2 linked regions of the Microbaculum marinisediminis genome follow. The protein of the gene in region 2 interacts with the protein of the main gene of each other region in a pairwise test. Links are inferred from orthologs where the notes say so. Each region holds a gene or a part of one and is shown on either strand. Other genes may lie near its edges. The genes, in order: eno and rpe.

Region 1 (5,976 bases), on a different replicon or contig from region 2:
GGGGCACCGGCGGCAGCGGCTGCTTTGGGCGCCGCCTTGGCGGCGCCGGATGCGGCGGCCGCTTCGATATCGCGCTTCACCACCCGTCCGTGCGGGCCTGAGCCCGAGATCGCGGAGAGATCGAGCCCCTGCTCCTTCGCCAGCCGTCGCGCCAAGGGCGAGGCGAAGACGCGCGCGCCGCCGGCATCGTGCCCGTTGGCGGCCGGAGCACTCCCGCCCTTAGAGGCGGGCGCCGAGGCGCCCTCTTCGGGCCGCGGGCTTGGCGGTGTTGCGGCGGCCTCCTCCCGAGGCGCCGGCGCGGCCGGTGTCTCGGCGGCTGGCGTGGCTTGTGCCGGCGCGCTCGGCTTCGGCGCCGCGGCCTCCGCGTCCTTCAGCGCGCCCGCGTCCTCGCCCTCTTCGAGCAGGATCGCGATCTTCTGGTTGACCGGCACGTCGGCGGTTCCGGCGGCCACGAGGAGCTTGCCGACGGTTCCCTCGTCGACCGCCTCCACTTCCATCGTCGCCTTGTCGGTCTCGATCTCGGCGATGATATCGCCCGGCGCGACCGCGTCGCCTTCGTTTACGAGCCACTTGGACAGCGTCCCGACCTCCATGGTCGGCGACAGCGCGGGCATCAGGATGTCGATGGGCATGGTCGTTTCCTAGCGATACCTGGGACGGCCTTGGTTCGGTGTCCGACCGTCAATCCTTGTACGTCACGGCCTTCACCGCCTCGATGACCTCCTTCACCGAGGGCAGCGCCAGCTTCTCGAGATTGGCGGCATAGGGCATCGGCACGTCCTTGCCGGTGACGCGCAGCACGGGCGCGTCGAGCCAGTCGAAGGCCTTGTCCATCAGCTGCGCGGCGATCTCCGAAGACACCGACGCCTGCGGCCAGCCTTCCTCGACCGTGACGCAGCGCCCGGTCTTCTTGACCGACTGAACGATCGTGTCGACATCCATCGGCCGGATCGTCCGCAGGTCGATCACCTCGGCGTCGATCCCCTCGGCGCGTAGCTCCTGGGCCGCCTTCAGCGCATAGGTCATGCCGATGCCCCAGGAGACGATCGTCGCGTCCGACCCTTCCTTGGCCACCTTCGCCTTGCCGATCGGCAGCACGAAATCGTCCATCATCGGCACCGGGAAGGTGTGGCCGTAGAGGATCTCGTTTTCCAGGAACACGACCGGATTGGGGTCGCGGATGGCCGCCTTCAGCAGCCCCTTGGCGTCGGCCGCCGAATGCGGCTGCACCACCTTGAGCCCCGGTACGTGGCTGTACCAGCTCGCGTAGTCCTGGCTGTGCTGGGCGGCGACGCGGGAGGCCGCGCCGTTGGGCCCGCGGAACACGATCGAGCAGGTCACCTGGCCGCCGGACATGTAGTGGGTCTTGGCGGCCGAGTTGATGATCTGGTCCATCGCCTGCATGGCGAAATTGAAGGTCATGAACTCGACGATCGGCTTCAGCCCCGCCATCGCGGCGCCGACGCCCAGGCCGGTGAAGCCGTGCTCGGTGATCGGCGTGTCGACCACGCGGCGCGGACCGAACTCGTCCAGCAGCCCCTGCGAGACCTTGTAGGCGCCCTGGTATTCGGCGACTTCCTCACCCATCAGGAACACCGCCTCGTCGCGGCGCATTTCCTCCGCCATGGCGTCGCGCAGCGCCTCGCGCACCGTCATCTCGACCATCTCGGTGCCTTCCGGCACCTCGGGCAGAGCCTCGGCCTGCTCGGCCGGGCGGGTCTGGGTGGACAGCGCCGGCTGTGCGGCCGGTGCTTCAGCGGGCGCTTCGGCCGCGGATGCTTCGGCGGGGGGTGCCGTCGGGGCGGCCTCGGGTTCGGGCTCCGCCGGCTTCGGCGCAGGCGCGGCCGCGGCGCCCTCGAGCGCGCTGGCGTCCTCGCCCTCGGACAGGATCAACGCGATCGGCGTGTTGACCTTCACCGCCTCGGTGCCCTCTGCAACCAGGATCTTGCCCAGCGTGCCCTCGTCGACCGCCTCGACCTCCATGGTCGCCTTGTCGGTCTCGATCTCGGCGATGACGTCGCCGGCGGTGATCGCATCCCCCTCCTGCTTGACCCATTTCGACAGCGTGCCCTCTTCCATCGTCGGGGAAAGGGCGGGCATCAGTACTTGTACCGGCATGTATCGTCCCTCCCCGGCTCAGCGCAGCACGTCGGTCCAGAGCTCCGACGCGTCGGGCTCCGGATCGGTCTGGGCGAATTCGGCCGCCTCGTTGACGATACCGCGCACGTCGCGGTCGATATCCTTCAGCTCGCCCTCTGCGACCTTGTGCTCCTCGGTCAGGCGCGCCTTCACCTGCTCGATCGGATCGTGCTCCTGGCGCATCTTCTGGACCTCTTCCTTGGACCGGTACTTGGCCGGATCCGACATGGAATGGCCGCGATAGCGATAGGTCAGCATCTCCAGGATGAAGGGTCCATTCCCCGCACGGCACCATTCGGCTGCTTCCTCGCCGGCCGCGTGCACGGCGCGCACGTCCATGCCGTCGACCTGCTTGCCCGGAATGTCGAAGGAGGCGCCGCGATGCGACAGATCCGTGGTGGCCGAGGCGCGGCTGATGCTCGTGCCCATGCCGTACTTGTTGTTCTCGATGACGTAGACGACCGGCAGCTTCCACAACTTCGCCATGTTGAAGCTTTCGTAGACCTGGCCCTGGTTGGCCGCGCCGTCGCCGAAATAGGTATAGCTGACGTTGTCGTTGCCGCGATACTTGTTCGCGAAGGCCAGGCCGGTGCCCAGCGACACCTGGCCGCCGACGATGCCGTGTCCGCCGAAGAAGCCCTTCTCGACGGAGAACATGTGCATCGAGCCGCCCTTGCCCTTGGAGTAGCCGCCCCGCCGGCCGGTCAGCTCGGCCATGACGCCCTTCGGGTCCATGCCGCAGGCCAGCATGTGGCCGTGGTCGCGATAGCCGGTGATGACCTGATCGCCGCCCTTGGCCATCATCTGCATGCCGACGACGACGGCTTCCTGGCCGATGTAGAGATGGCAGAAACCGCCGATAAGCCCCATCCCGTACATCTGCCCGGCCTTCTCCTCGAAGCGCCGGATCAGCAGCATCTCGCGATAGGCTTCGAGCTCCTGTTCCCTGGTGAAATCGGAAGCAGGACTGCCACGAAGCGACGTCTTCGTCCCAGCGCGAGATTTCGCCTTCGCGGCCGGCTTCGATCGAGACCGGGGTTTCGCCGCCGCCGTGCGACGGGAGTCGGATTTGGCGCGAGCCGCCATGCGGGTCCTCCCTGGATGCCCAGTTGTTGCGCAAGAGGTATCGTACCCGCGATCGAAAAACCAGTGACAGAGAAAAATTATCTAATAATACAACCTATTGATAAATATAGAAAAACAGGTTTTTAACCGAAAAACGGTTAAACTAGGGGTGACCGCTGCGGAACCCCGCTTAGCGTTGCCCGCGCATGATCACAATATCGTTGGGATGGGCGACGTTGAGCAGGACGCGCGCCCGCTCTTCCAGCATATCCGGATCGAGGCTTTCGGGCCGCAGCAGCGCCACATGCTGCTCCAGGGACTCCCGTTCCCGGCGCAGATCGGCAAGCTCCTGTTCCAGCTCCGCGACCTCGGCGCGAAGCTGCTGCGAGGCATAGAAGCCGCGCGCGCCGGTAAGGCCGTGATAGACGAAATAGCCGATCACGGCGGCGCCGATTACGGGAATGAGAATTCCGGCCGTCGAGGAACGGACGGTACGCCTCGCCATGGCAAAAGCCTCCACAGGGATTACGGACGGTATCGTCGGCCAATCCCGTTAAGGCTCGATTAACTCTGCCGGCGCGCCATGGCGATTGCAGTGGACGGGCGCCGACGGCCGCAGGCCGCGCCGGTTCCGGTGTCCCGGACATCGCCGGGGGCGTCCCGGACATGGTCGGGGAACTCCAGGCCCCCTTACGGGATTGCCGGGCCTGCGGCCCGGCAATCAAGTCGTGTCGGAGGAGCGGCGCTCCTAGAACGCCTTCAACGCGGCCCGGCCGGCATAGAGCGCGGTCACGCCGAGCTCTTCCTCGATCCGCAGGAGCTGGTTGTACTTCGCCAGCCGGTCGGACCGGGCGAGCGAGCCGGTCTTGATCTGTCCGCAATTGGTGGCGACGGCGAGATCGGCGATGGTCGAATCCTCGGTCTCGCCGGAGCGGTGCGACATCACCGCGCGATAGCCGGCCCGATGCGCCATGTCGACGGCTTCCAGCGTCTCGGTCAGCGAGCCGATCTGGTTGACCTTCACCAGGATCGCGTTGGCGACGCCTTCCTCGATGCCGCGCGACAGACGCTCGGTGTTGGTGACGAACAGGTCGTCGCCGACGAGCTGGCAGCGATCGCCGATCGTCTCGGTCAGCATCTTCCAGCCGCGCCAGTCGTCCTCGTCCATGCCGTCCTCGATCGAGACGATCGGATAGGCGTCCACCAGCTCCGCCAGGTAGGCGACCATGTGCTCGGGATCGAGCACCTTGCCCTCGCCCTTCAGCTGATAGCGGCCGTTCTCGAAGAACTCGGTGGAGGCAACGTCGAGCGCCAGAACCACATCCTCGCCCGGCTTGTAGCCCGCCGTCTCGACCGACTTCATGATGAAGTCGAGCGCCTCTCGGGCAGAGCTCAGGTTCGGGGCGAAGCCGCCCTCGTCGCCGACATTGGTATTGTGGCCCGCGGCCTTCAGGCCGCTCTTGAGCGTGTGGAACACCTCCGCGCCCATGCGCAGGCCCTCGGCGAACGTCTCCGCGCCGACCGGCATGATCATGAATTCCTGGATGTCGATCGGGTTGTCGGCATGCGCGCCGCCATTGACGATGTTCATCATCGGAACCGGCAGTACACGCGCGTTGACGCCGCCGACATAGCGATACAGCGGCAGCCCCACCGCGTCGGCCGCGGCCCGCGCGACAGCCAGGGAGACGCCGAGGATGGCGTTGGCGCCGAGCCGCTTCTTGTTGGGGGTGCCGTCGAGTTCATTCAGAACGGCGTCGATCTGGACCTGTTCTTCCGCGTCCATCCCCGCCAGCGTGTCGAAGATCTCGCCGTTGACCGCGTCCACGGCCTGGGTCACGCCCTTGCCGAGATAGCGCTCGCCGCCGTCGCGCAGCTCGACCGCCTCGTGCGCGCCGGTCGAGGCGCCGGAAGGCACCGCGGCGCGGCCGATCGTCCCGTCCTCCAGAACCACGTCGACTTCCACGGTCGGATTGCCGCGGCTGTCGAGGATCTCGCGGCCGACGATGTCGATAATGGCGGTCATTTTCGTCCTTTCCGGTGCTTACAGCATGCGTTCAGGGGCTAATAGCCGAGCCGCCTGCCACAGGAAAGGGCCATTGGCGCGAAAACCGCCACGTGCGCCCGTGTCCCGCGTGCCGCGGCCCTTCTTCGAAGTGCGCGCCCGAAGGCTTTGCCGCCATGACCGACACCGACCCGCAGCTCGGTCGCGACGGTCCCGCTCCCGACCTCCCCCCGAAGCGGCGGTGCTCGACCGCGTGCCCGCCCCGCACCCCGACTACGTGCTCCGGCAGACGGGAGCGGCTCCGACAGGCCTGCGGGGCCCGGATCGGGGCGTGGCGCCGTACAGGGGGCGCGGCTAGAGCCGGACCGGCCGCCCCTTCGCCACCGTATCGAACGCCATCAGCGTCTCAACCAGCGCCGGCAGATCCTTCATCGCGATCATGTTCGGGCCATCCGACGGCGCCTTGTCGGGATCCGGATGGGTCTCGATGAAGACGCCGGCGACCCCGACGGCGACCGCGGCGCGCGCCAGCACCGGCACGAACTCCCGCTGGCCGCCCGAAGACGTCCCCTGCCCGCCCGGCTGCTGCACCGAATGGGTGGCATCGAAAATCACCGGCGCGCCGAGGCCCGCCAGGATCGGGAGCGACCGCATGTCGGAGACCAGCGTGTTGTAGCCGAAGCTCGCGCCACGCTCGGTGACCAGCACGTTCGGGTTGCCGAAGCCCGCGACCTTGTCGACCACGTTCTTCATGTCCCAGGGCGCCA
Region 2 (8,537 bases):
ATGCGCCCGCCGGCGATCAGATCCGACAGGCGCGCGTTGAGCCCGATCGTCGTGAAGAAGAACACCAGCAGCTCGTCGCGGGTCGAAAGATCGAAGACGGTCTCGATCCCGAACCAGGAATACACCACCCAGGTCGCCAGCGCCACGGCGATGCCGCCGGACACCGGCTCGGGGATGTTGTAGTTGCGCAGAAACGCGACATGCCGCGTCAGGAAGGCGCCGAGGAAGAAGACGACGAAACCGATCGTGATGGCCAGGAAATCCGGGATGTCGAGGATCCGGCTTTCGGGGCCAGTCATCGTGTTGGTGTCCTCGAATCCTGAGGGGGCGCAATCGCTTCGATCAGTGTGGGGGCGCCAGAGACGGCGATCAAGCCGGGAAAGCCCGTGAGCGACGTCGTCAGGGCATGCGAAGATGGACGAAGGACGCAGCCGGGCCATCGGCAGCAACGACGACGTACATGTTGGCGTAGTCATCGGCGGCAATGGGGGCGATCTCCGGCGCGCCCAGACGCTGCAGGATGGCCGGGATGGTTTCGGTATGCGCGACGACGAGAACCCTGTCTGCGGCGTGGTCAAAGTCCAGAAGGTCCACGAGCCCCGTCACGTCAGCCATTGGAACTTCGGCGCGGTCGGCATCGAGCGACATGGCGATGATCTCGCCGGTTTCGCGGGACCGCGTCGCATCCGTGTTTATGACGATGTCGATGTCGGCGTTGCTGAGAAACGCGGCCCAGTCGTGGGCCCGCTTCCGTCCGGCATCGCTCAGGTGCGGGTCGGCGCCGGTGAACTCTTTTTCGGCATGCCTCATGACAAAAACCATCTCCTGCGCCTCGGCGGGAGAAAACGGCGCCAATGCCGCGAAGAGCGCCGCAGCGAGGATCAAAGCTCTCATGTCGGGGCCACTCCATCGTCTCTGGCAGGTGTCCTAGGCAGAGGTCTTGGGCAGACCTGGGCGAACCGGGATTCCATCCGACGTGACGTCGCGATGCAAGCGCGGCGACTCAACCCGAATCGGCCAGCATCGCCAAGACGGCCCCGGTTTTCGTATGGTTGGGTTTCGTATCGTTCCGCGTGGAGCCCCTTTGGCTAAGGCCTGCATGCGCTTCGGATACCGGTGGGGGAGGCCCGACCCATGACGACCCGCATCTGGTTCGCGCTGGCGGCCGGCTTCGTCGCCCTGCAGGGGATTGCGCTGCTGGCGCTGGGCCTTCCGCTGATCTGTACGTGCGGCCATCTGGATCTGTGGCACGGAAATCCGTCCGGCCCGGAGACGTCGCAGCACCTGACCGACTGGTACACCGTCACTCACCTCACGCATGGGATCGGGTTCTACCTTCTGCTGTGGCTCGCGGCGCCACGTATGTCGGTCGCGGCGCGGTTCGCGATCGCCGTCGGCCTGGAAGCGGGCTGGGAGGTCGTCGAGAACATGCCGTTCATCATGGAGCGCTATCGGCAGACCGCGCTCGCCCGCGGCTATTTCGGCGACAGCGTCGTGAATTCCGTGTTCGACACCGTGACGGCGGCGGTCGGCTTCGCGCTCGCGCGCATCCTGCCGGTCTGGACATCGATCGTCCTGGTGGTCGCCATCGAGTTGATCCTGGGCCTGGCCATACGCGACAACCTGACCCTCAATATCGTCCAGCTCATCTTCCAGAGCGATGCCATCTCGCGCTGGCAGGTCGGTGGCTGACCGAGGCCGATATCCGGCCAGCCTTCGCGACCGGGGTCAGCGCACCTTGCGCTGCCCGAAGGTCGGCTGCACCTCGGGTATCGGCGGCATCTGCCACGTCCCGGTCACCGGAATGCCGGTGTCGCGGTTGACCATGACGTCGAGCACCGTCGGCACGCCGGATCGGATCGCCTCGGCATAGGCGTCGGCGAACTGGTCGGGATGATCGATGCGGATGCCGCGCGCGCCCATCGCCTCGGCCATGCGGGCGAAGTCCGGGTTCCAGAACTCTCCGGTCTTCTGGTTGACGAAGCTGGTGCCGATCTCGCGGCCGTCGAGATAGGCCCGCTGCAGGTCGCGGATCGTGCCGATCGCGTAGTTGTTCTGCACCACCCAGACCGCCGGCAGGTCGTATTCGACGGCGGTCGCGACGGCGTGAGAGCACATCGAGAATCCGCCGTCGCCGCACAGCGTCACGCAGGGCGATCCGGGCCGGGCGAGCCGGGCGCCGAGCACGCCGTAGACGCCGAAGCCCATCGCCGCGAAGCCGCCGGCGGTCATGTGCGAGCCCGGCACCTTCGGCATCCAGTATTGCTCGGACCAGACCTGGCAGTTGCCGACGTCGTCGACCATGATCGTGTCGTGCGGCGACACCCGGTTCATGTCGGCCAGCATGCGGCGCGGCTCGATCGGCACCTCGCCGCTGCGCGCGTAGGGATCGCAGAAATTGCGCCAGTCCGCCTGCCAGGCCCGGATATCGCTGCGCCACGCGTCGCCGTCGGCAAGCTTCAGTCCCTTGCCGCGGGCGATCCGAAGCGCCTGCTCGAGGAACTGCCGGGCGTCGGCTGTGATGCCGACCTCGACGGGATAGTTGCGGCCGATCTCGTTGGCGTCGATGTCCACCTGGATGAGCTTCGTCGGCGGAATGCTGTAGACGTAGCCGGGTATCCACGACCCCGTGTGCAGGTCGTTGAAGCGCGCGCCGATCGCCAGGATCACGTCGGCGTTGCGGCAGGCTTCGGTCGCCGGGTACTCGCCCCAGACGCCGGCGACGCCGAGATGCAGCGGATGATCCGCCGGCATCGCGCCTTTTCCCATGAACGAGGTGTAGACGGGGATCTCCAGCTGCTCGGCGAGCGCCCTCAGTTCGTCGAAGGCGCGGGAAACGCGGATGCCGCCGCCGGCCAGGATCAGCGGTTTCTTGCTCTTGCACAGAATCTCGAGCGCCCGCTCGATCGTGTAGTCGGAGACGCCGTTGGCCCGATGCCCGGCGGGCGGCCCGCCGGCGGGCTCCGGCGTCGAGACCGGCGCCGTCTCGATATACAGGTCGTAGGGCATGTCGAAATGGACCGGCCCCGGCCGGCCCGTGCGCATCATCTGGAAGGCTTCCGGCAGGGCGGTCGTCAGCTCCTCCACCCGGCGGATGCGATAGGACTTCTTCACCACGGGCGTGAAGATCGAGGACATGTCGCCGTTGTAGCGGTAGTCGTCCTGCAGCGCGCCGCTGTTCACCTGGGTCGTCGGCACCTGGCCGGTGATCACGAAGAACGCCGAATTGTCGTAGAAGGCGTTCGCGACCGAGATCATCAGGTTCATCGGCCCGGGCCCAGTCGAGGCATAGACCGCGAGCGGCTGGCCGGTCAGCCGGAAGTAGACGTCGGCCATGAAACCGGCGCCCTGCTCGATGCGCGGCGAGATGTGCTTGATCCGGTCGGTGTGCTTGTAGATGCCGTCGAGAAGGCCGATCGCTCCGTGCCCGGCATAGCCGAGGATATAGGGAACCCGTTCCTTGACGAGATATTCGGCGATGATGTCGGTGCCGCGCATCTCGTTGCTGCCCGGCATGCCCCGGTAGCTCGGCGTCGGCGAAACGAAGGTCGAAGAGTAGCCTGGCCCCTGGTAGCGGCTGCGTCCGTGCATTCCTCCCTCCCGGTTCTTGGTGACCGCGATGCGTTGTGCAACGAGGCTACGCCCGAAGCCGGGAGGAGTCATCAGACAGTCGCGGGGGCCAGTCGCGCCTGAAAGCAGGGGCCGGCCGGCGCGGCTAGCCGTCGGTGGCGCCGGAGGGGGCGTCGCCGGAGGGGGCGTCGCCGGAGGGGCCGTCGCCGGACGGTTCGCCGCGCACAGATTGGTCGATGTAGAGCAGGCGCGCGTGCGCGTTGGTGTTCAGCCGGTTCGCCGAGCACCAGCGCGAGAACGCCTTCGGGTCGATCGTCAGGCGCACCGTCGGACGGCCGCTGTCGCGCACCTTCTGTTCCAGGAATTCGGCGCGGTTGCGCCATGTCTCGTAGGATCGCGGCAACTGCGCCCGATCCGCCATGATCGCCAGAATGCGCTCGTAGTCGCGCCTCCGGTACCACGGTATTCCCACTGTGCTCTCCCCGCCCGCCATGAATCCTGCCCCTTCGTTAGCCCGCCATGATGCCGGCCGGTGACGAGTTTCGCCACGCTATTTCGCGGGGTGTGGATATCTTGCGGCAATCGGCGCCCGCCGGATGCGGGGTAGGGATGCCGGCCGGTATTTCGGCGCCGTGTCTTGATTTCGCCGCCGCCGCATGGCTCTAGGAGCGGATCACAAGAGGAGTAGCCATGGCCGAGCCATTGATTGCACCGTCGATCCTGTCGGCGGATTTCGCCCGTTTGGGCGCCGAGGTTGAAGACGTCGTCGCCGCCGGCGCCGACTGGATCCATGTCGACGTCATGGACGGACACTTCGTCCCGAACATCACCATCGGACCGCTGATCGTGCAGGCGTTGCGCCCCGTCACCGACAAGGTGCTCGATACGCACCTGATGATCGCGCCGGCCGATCCCTATCTCCAGGCCTTCGCCGAGGCCGGCTCCGATATCATCACCATCCACGCCGAGGCCGGCCCGCACCTGGACCGGTCGATGCGGGCTATCCGCGCGCTGGGCAAGAAAGCCGGCGTGTCGCTGACGCCGTCGACGCCGGAATCGGCCATCGAATACGTGCTCGACACGGTCGACCTGATCCTCGTCATGACGGTCAATCCGGGCTTCGGCGGACAGTCTTTCCTGCCCTCGCAGCTCCCCAAGATCCGGAAGATCCGCAAAATGATCGGAGACCGCGACATCCGCTTGCAGGTCGATGGCGGCGTCTCTCCGCAGACCGCCCGCGATGTCGTCGCGGCCGGGGCGGACGTCCTCGTCGCCGGTTCCGCCGTCTTCAAGGGGGACGGCGTTGACGCGTACAGGAAAAACATTGTTGCCATCAAGGAGGCCGCATCCCGACCTTGAACCTCTGGGAAAACAGCGGCATTGTTTAGGTGGACCAATAAAAACGGCACACAAGTGCCGTGCCTACGTCACCTAAGGGGAGGAAATACAATGCGAATATTTCCCACTTTGACAATCGCCGCCGCCGGACTGGTCGCGTTCGGCGGTGCCGCGTTCGCCCAGGACACCATAACGCTCGGGTCCGCGGTGTCGCTGACCGGCAACTACTCGACCAACGGCGAGCATACGCAGCGCGGCTACGATCTCGCGGTCGAGAAGATCAACGAGGCCGGCGGGATCAAGGTCGGCGACAAGACCTACAAGCTCGAGGTGAAGTACTACGACGACGAGTCGACCCCGGCGCGCGGCGCCGAACTCGCCGAACGTCTGGTCAAGCAGGACGGGATCAAGCTGATCCTCGGCCCCTACGGCTCCGGTCTCACCAAGGCCGTGGCGCCGGTGACGGAAGAACTGCAGGTGCCGATGGTCGAGGCCAACGGCGCGTCCCGGTCGCTGTTCACCAACGGCTGGAAATACATCTTCGCCACCCTGTCGACGTCCGAGCAGTACCTGGCGAGCGCGATCGCCCTGGCGGCCGAGAACGCGGAAGCGCTCGGCAAGAAGCCCGAGGAGATCAAGGTCGCGGTCGTGGTCGAGAACGATCCGTTCAGCGCCGACGTGCGCGCGGGCGTGCTCGACGACATGAAGAAGTACGGCATGCAGCTCGTCATCGACGATCAGTTCCCGCGCGAGCTGAACGACATGTCGGCGACGCTGACCAAGGTGAAGGCGCTGAAGCCCGACGTCCTGATCGTCTCCGGCCACTCCAAGGGTGCCGCGACCGGCATCCGCCAGGTCAGCGAGCAGAAGGTATATGTGCCGATCCTGGCGATGACCCACTGCGATTCCGCCGACATCATCGGCAATTTCGGGGTGGCGTCGGAATACACGCTGTGCGCCACGCAATGGGCGCCGACCCTGTCCTACAAGGACGACCTGTTCGGCTCGGCGGCGGACTACGCCAAGACCTTCGAGGCGAAGTACGGATACGCCCCGCCGTATCAGGCGGCCGAGTCCTCGGCGGCGGTGCAGGTCTTCGCCGATGCGCTCGAACGGGCCGGCTCGACCGATCCGAAGGCCGTGCGCGACGCGCTCGCGGCAACCGACATCGAGACCTTCTACGGCAAGATCAAGTTCGACGAGACCGGCAAGAACATCGCCAAGCCGATGGCGCTGTATCAGGTGCTGGACGGCGAATACAAGATCGTCGCCCCGAGCGCCGTCGCCGAGACCAAGGCGGTGATCCCGCGGCCGGCGATGAACTGACCGGACACCCAAGGCACGGCTCCGGGGCGGGGGGAAACGACGCCCCGGAGCCGTGCAATTCGCCTACGACAATAAACAGTCTTCCAGGACGGGGCGGGTCGTGTTCGACAACCTGATGATACTGTTCCAGGCTCCGGTGATCACCGTGGACCTGGTCCTCAACGGACTTCTGCTCGGGGCGATCTTCGCGCTCGCGGCATACGGGATGGCGCTCGTCTGGGGGGTGATGAGCATCATCAACATCGCCCAGGGCGAGTTCGTCATGCTCGGCGGCTATGTCGCCGTGATGATGTACTGGGGCGGCATCCATCCCTTGCTGGCCGTGCCGGTCGCCGCGGTCGTGATGTTCATCGTCGGATGGGCGCTCTATCGCGCGGTGATATTCCGCGTCGTCGACCGCGACCTGTTCGTCTCGATCCTGGCCACCTTCGGCCTGTCGATCCTCCTGCAGCAGCTGATGAATACGGCCTTCAGCGGCAACGTGCAGATCGCGGAAGCCGGGCTCGGCACCGTGTTCCTGTTCGACGGGCTCGTCACCTTGTCGGAAATCAAGGTCGTCGCCTTCGTGCTCGCCATCGTGGTCGGCGGCTGCATGGTGGTCTTCCTGAAGCGCTCGCGCATGGGCCAGGCGATCCGCGCCACGGCCCAGAACGCCCGGGCCGCCCGCGTGATGGGCATCAACACCGACCGGGTCTATGCCGTCACCTACGGGCTCAACGCGGCGATCTGCGGGTCGTGCGGCGCGCTGGTGGCGATGGCCTACAACATCCATCCCTATATCGGGCTGCCCTATACCATCCGTTCCTTCATGATCGTCGTCGTCGCGGGGCTGGGCAACTTCGCGGGCGTCATCCTCGCCGGGCTCGGGCTCGGCGCGGCGGAGAACATCGCCGGCTTCGTCCTCGGTGCCCAGTATCAGCTCGCCTTCGTCTTCGCGCTTCTCGTCGTCGTGCTGGTATGGCGCAACTGGCGGCTGGCGGCCAAGCGGCAGTACCTCAAATGAATGTCGGCGCCAGCAGACTGCTGGGCTACGCGGCGCTGCTGGCGATCGGCGCCGCCGCCCCGTACCTGTTCCCGAACTATCAGTCGCAGATGGCCGAGCTCTGGCTGTTCATCGTCTTCGCCCTGACCTGGGATCTGGTCGGCGGGCAGATGGGCTACAACTCGTTCGGCAACGTCGTCTTCATCGGCGTCGGCATGTATGTCTGCGCGATCACCCAGGTCGGCCTGTTCTACTCGGTTGCCGAGTACAACGCGGCCAAGGGCGGCGGCCAGACGGTCTTCACCTTCGACGTCGCCCAGTATCTCGAAGGCCTGGCGCTGGGGCTGCCGCTGGCCGCCGTCTCCGCCGGCATCGTCGCCGCGATCCTCGGCTCCGCGGTGCTCGGCATGCGCGGCCACTATTTCGCGATCTGCACGCTGGGCCTCGGGGTCGCGGCCGGGCAGATCGCCAACGGCTGGGAGTGGATCGGGGCCGGCTCCGGCATGGTCGTGCCCCACGCGCCGTCCGGCATCGGCGACACGGCCCGCTTCTACTACTATTTCGCCTTCGTGCTCGCCGTGATCACCTTCATCGTGGTCGCCTGGCTCTACACGACCCGTTTCGGCCTCGCCATCAACGCCATCCGCGACGACGAGGACAAGGCCGAGGCGATGGGCCTGCCGACCACCCGCATCAAGGTCTCCGCCTGGGTCATCTCCGCGCTGTTCCTCGGCGTCGCCGGCGGCATCCTCGGCAACCTGAAGCGCTTCATCGACCCGATCGAGGTCGCCTTCGCCGGCGCCACCTTCGGCGTCTGGATGGTGCTGATGGCCATCCTCGGCGGCAAGGGCACGCTGTGGGGGCCGGTGATCGGCGCGGTCGTCTTCCAGGTCCTGAAGGAGGTCTTCTGGACCTACCTGCTCGGCTGGCAGCGCGTGGCGCTGGGCCTGATGATCGTGCTCATCGTCGTGTTTTTCCCGCAGGGCATCCTCGGCTTCCTGCGCGATCGTTTCCCCGAGCGCTTCGGCCACAAGGTCGATCCGGCGCTGGCGCGCGGGGCAGGGGGGGCGGCCGAATGACCACGCTCCTCGAAGTCCGGGACGTGTCGAAGGCCTTCGGCGGCGTCCAGGCCAATGTCGACATTTCGTTGCGGGTTCCGGAAGGCAAGATCATCGGCTTGATCGGGCCAAACGGCTCCGGCAAGACGACGCTGTTCTCCTCGATCGTCGGCTATCATCCGATCGACTCCGGCTCGATCCGCTTCGAGGGCAACGAGATATCGAAGCTGCGCGTGCGCCAGATCGCCCGGCGCGGCCTGCTG

Evidence for each region.
Region 1: the proteins of rpe (region 2) and eno interact in binary tests that used the Escherichia coli proteins (3 or more experiments, as listed by UniProt). The link is inferred for Microbaculum marinisediminis from one-to-one orthologs.

What each region holds. Positions count from the first base shown.
Region 1 is NZ_JALIDZ010000012.1:774-6,749, forward strand. What follows is about bases 3,092-5,976. They hold eno (phosphopyruvate hydratase), read right to left. Parts: upstream 5,231-5,976; coding sequence 3,953-5,230; downstream 3,092-3,952. Other genes in these bases: pdhA (pyruvate dehydrogenase (acetyl-transferring) E1 component subunit alpha), read right to left, coding at 3,092-3,225; MUB46_RS20975 (FtsB family cell division protein), read right to left, coding at 3,395-3,709; kdsA (3-deoxy-8-phosphooctulonate synthase), read right to left, coding at 5,564-5,976. Also shown: MUB46_RS20960 (pyruvate dehydrogenase complex dihydrolipoamide acetyltransferase), read right to left, coding at 1-632; MUB46_RS20965 (pyruvate dehydrogenase complex E1 component subunit beta), read right to left, coding at 682-2,118; more of pdhA, read right to left, coding at 2,137-3,091. UniProt on the Escherichia coli protein: Catalyzes the reversible conversion of 2-phosphoglycerate (2-PG) into phosphoenolpyruvate (PEP). It is essential for the degradation of carbohydrates via glycolysis.
Region 2 is NZ_JALIDZ010000010.1:62,321-70,857, forward strand. What follows is about bases 3,122-6,094. They hold rpe (ribulose-phosphate 3-epimerase), read left to right. Parts: upstream 3,122-4,260; coding sequence 4,261-4,929; downstream 4,930-6,094. Other genes in these bases: MUB46_RS19595 (thiamine pyrophosphate-binding protein), read right to left, coding at 3,122-3,591; MUB46_RS19600 (hypothetical protein), read right to left, coding at 3,716-4,042; MUB46_RS19610 (amino acid ABC transporter substrate-binding protein), read left to right, coding at 5,020-6,094. Outside these bases: gltS (sodium/glutamate symporter), read right to left, coding at 1-299; MUB46_RS19585 (histidine phosphatase family protein), read right to left, coding at 400-885; MUB46_RS19590 (DUF2585 family protein), read left to right, coding at 1,135-1,692; more of MUB46_RS19595, read right to left, coding at 1,729-3,121; more of MUB46_RS19610, read left to right, coding at 6,095-6,234; MUB46_RS19615 (branched-chain amino acid ABC transporter permease), read left to right, coding at 6,335-7,237; MUB46_RS19620 (branched-chain amino acid ABC transporter permease), read left to right, coding at 7,234-8,295; MUB46_RS19625 (ABC transporter ATP-binding protein), read left to right, coding at 8,292-8,537. UniProt on the Escherichia coli protein: Catalyzes the reversible epimerization of D-ribulose 5-phosphate to D-xylulose 5-phosphate.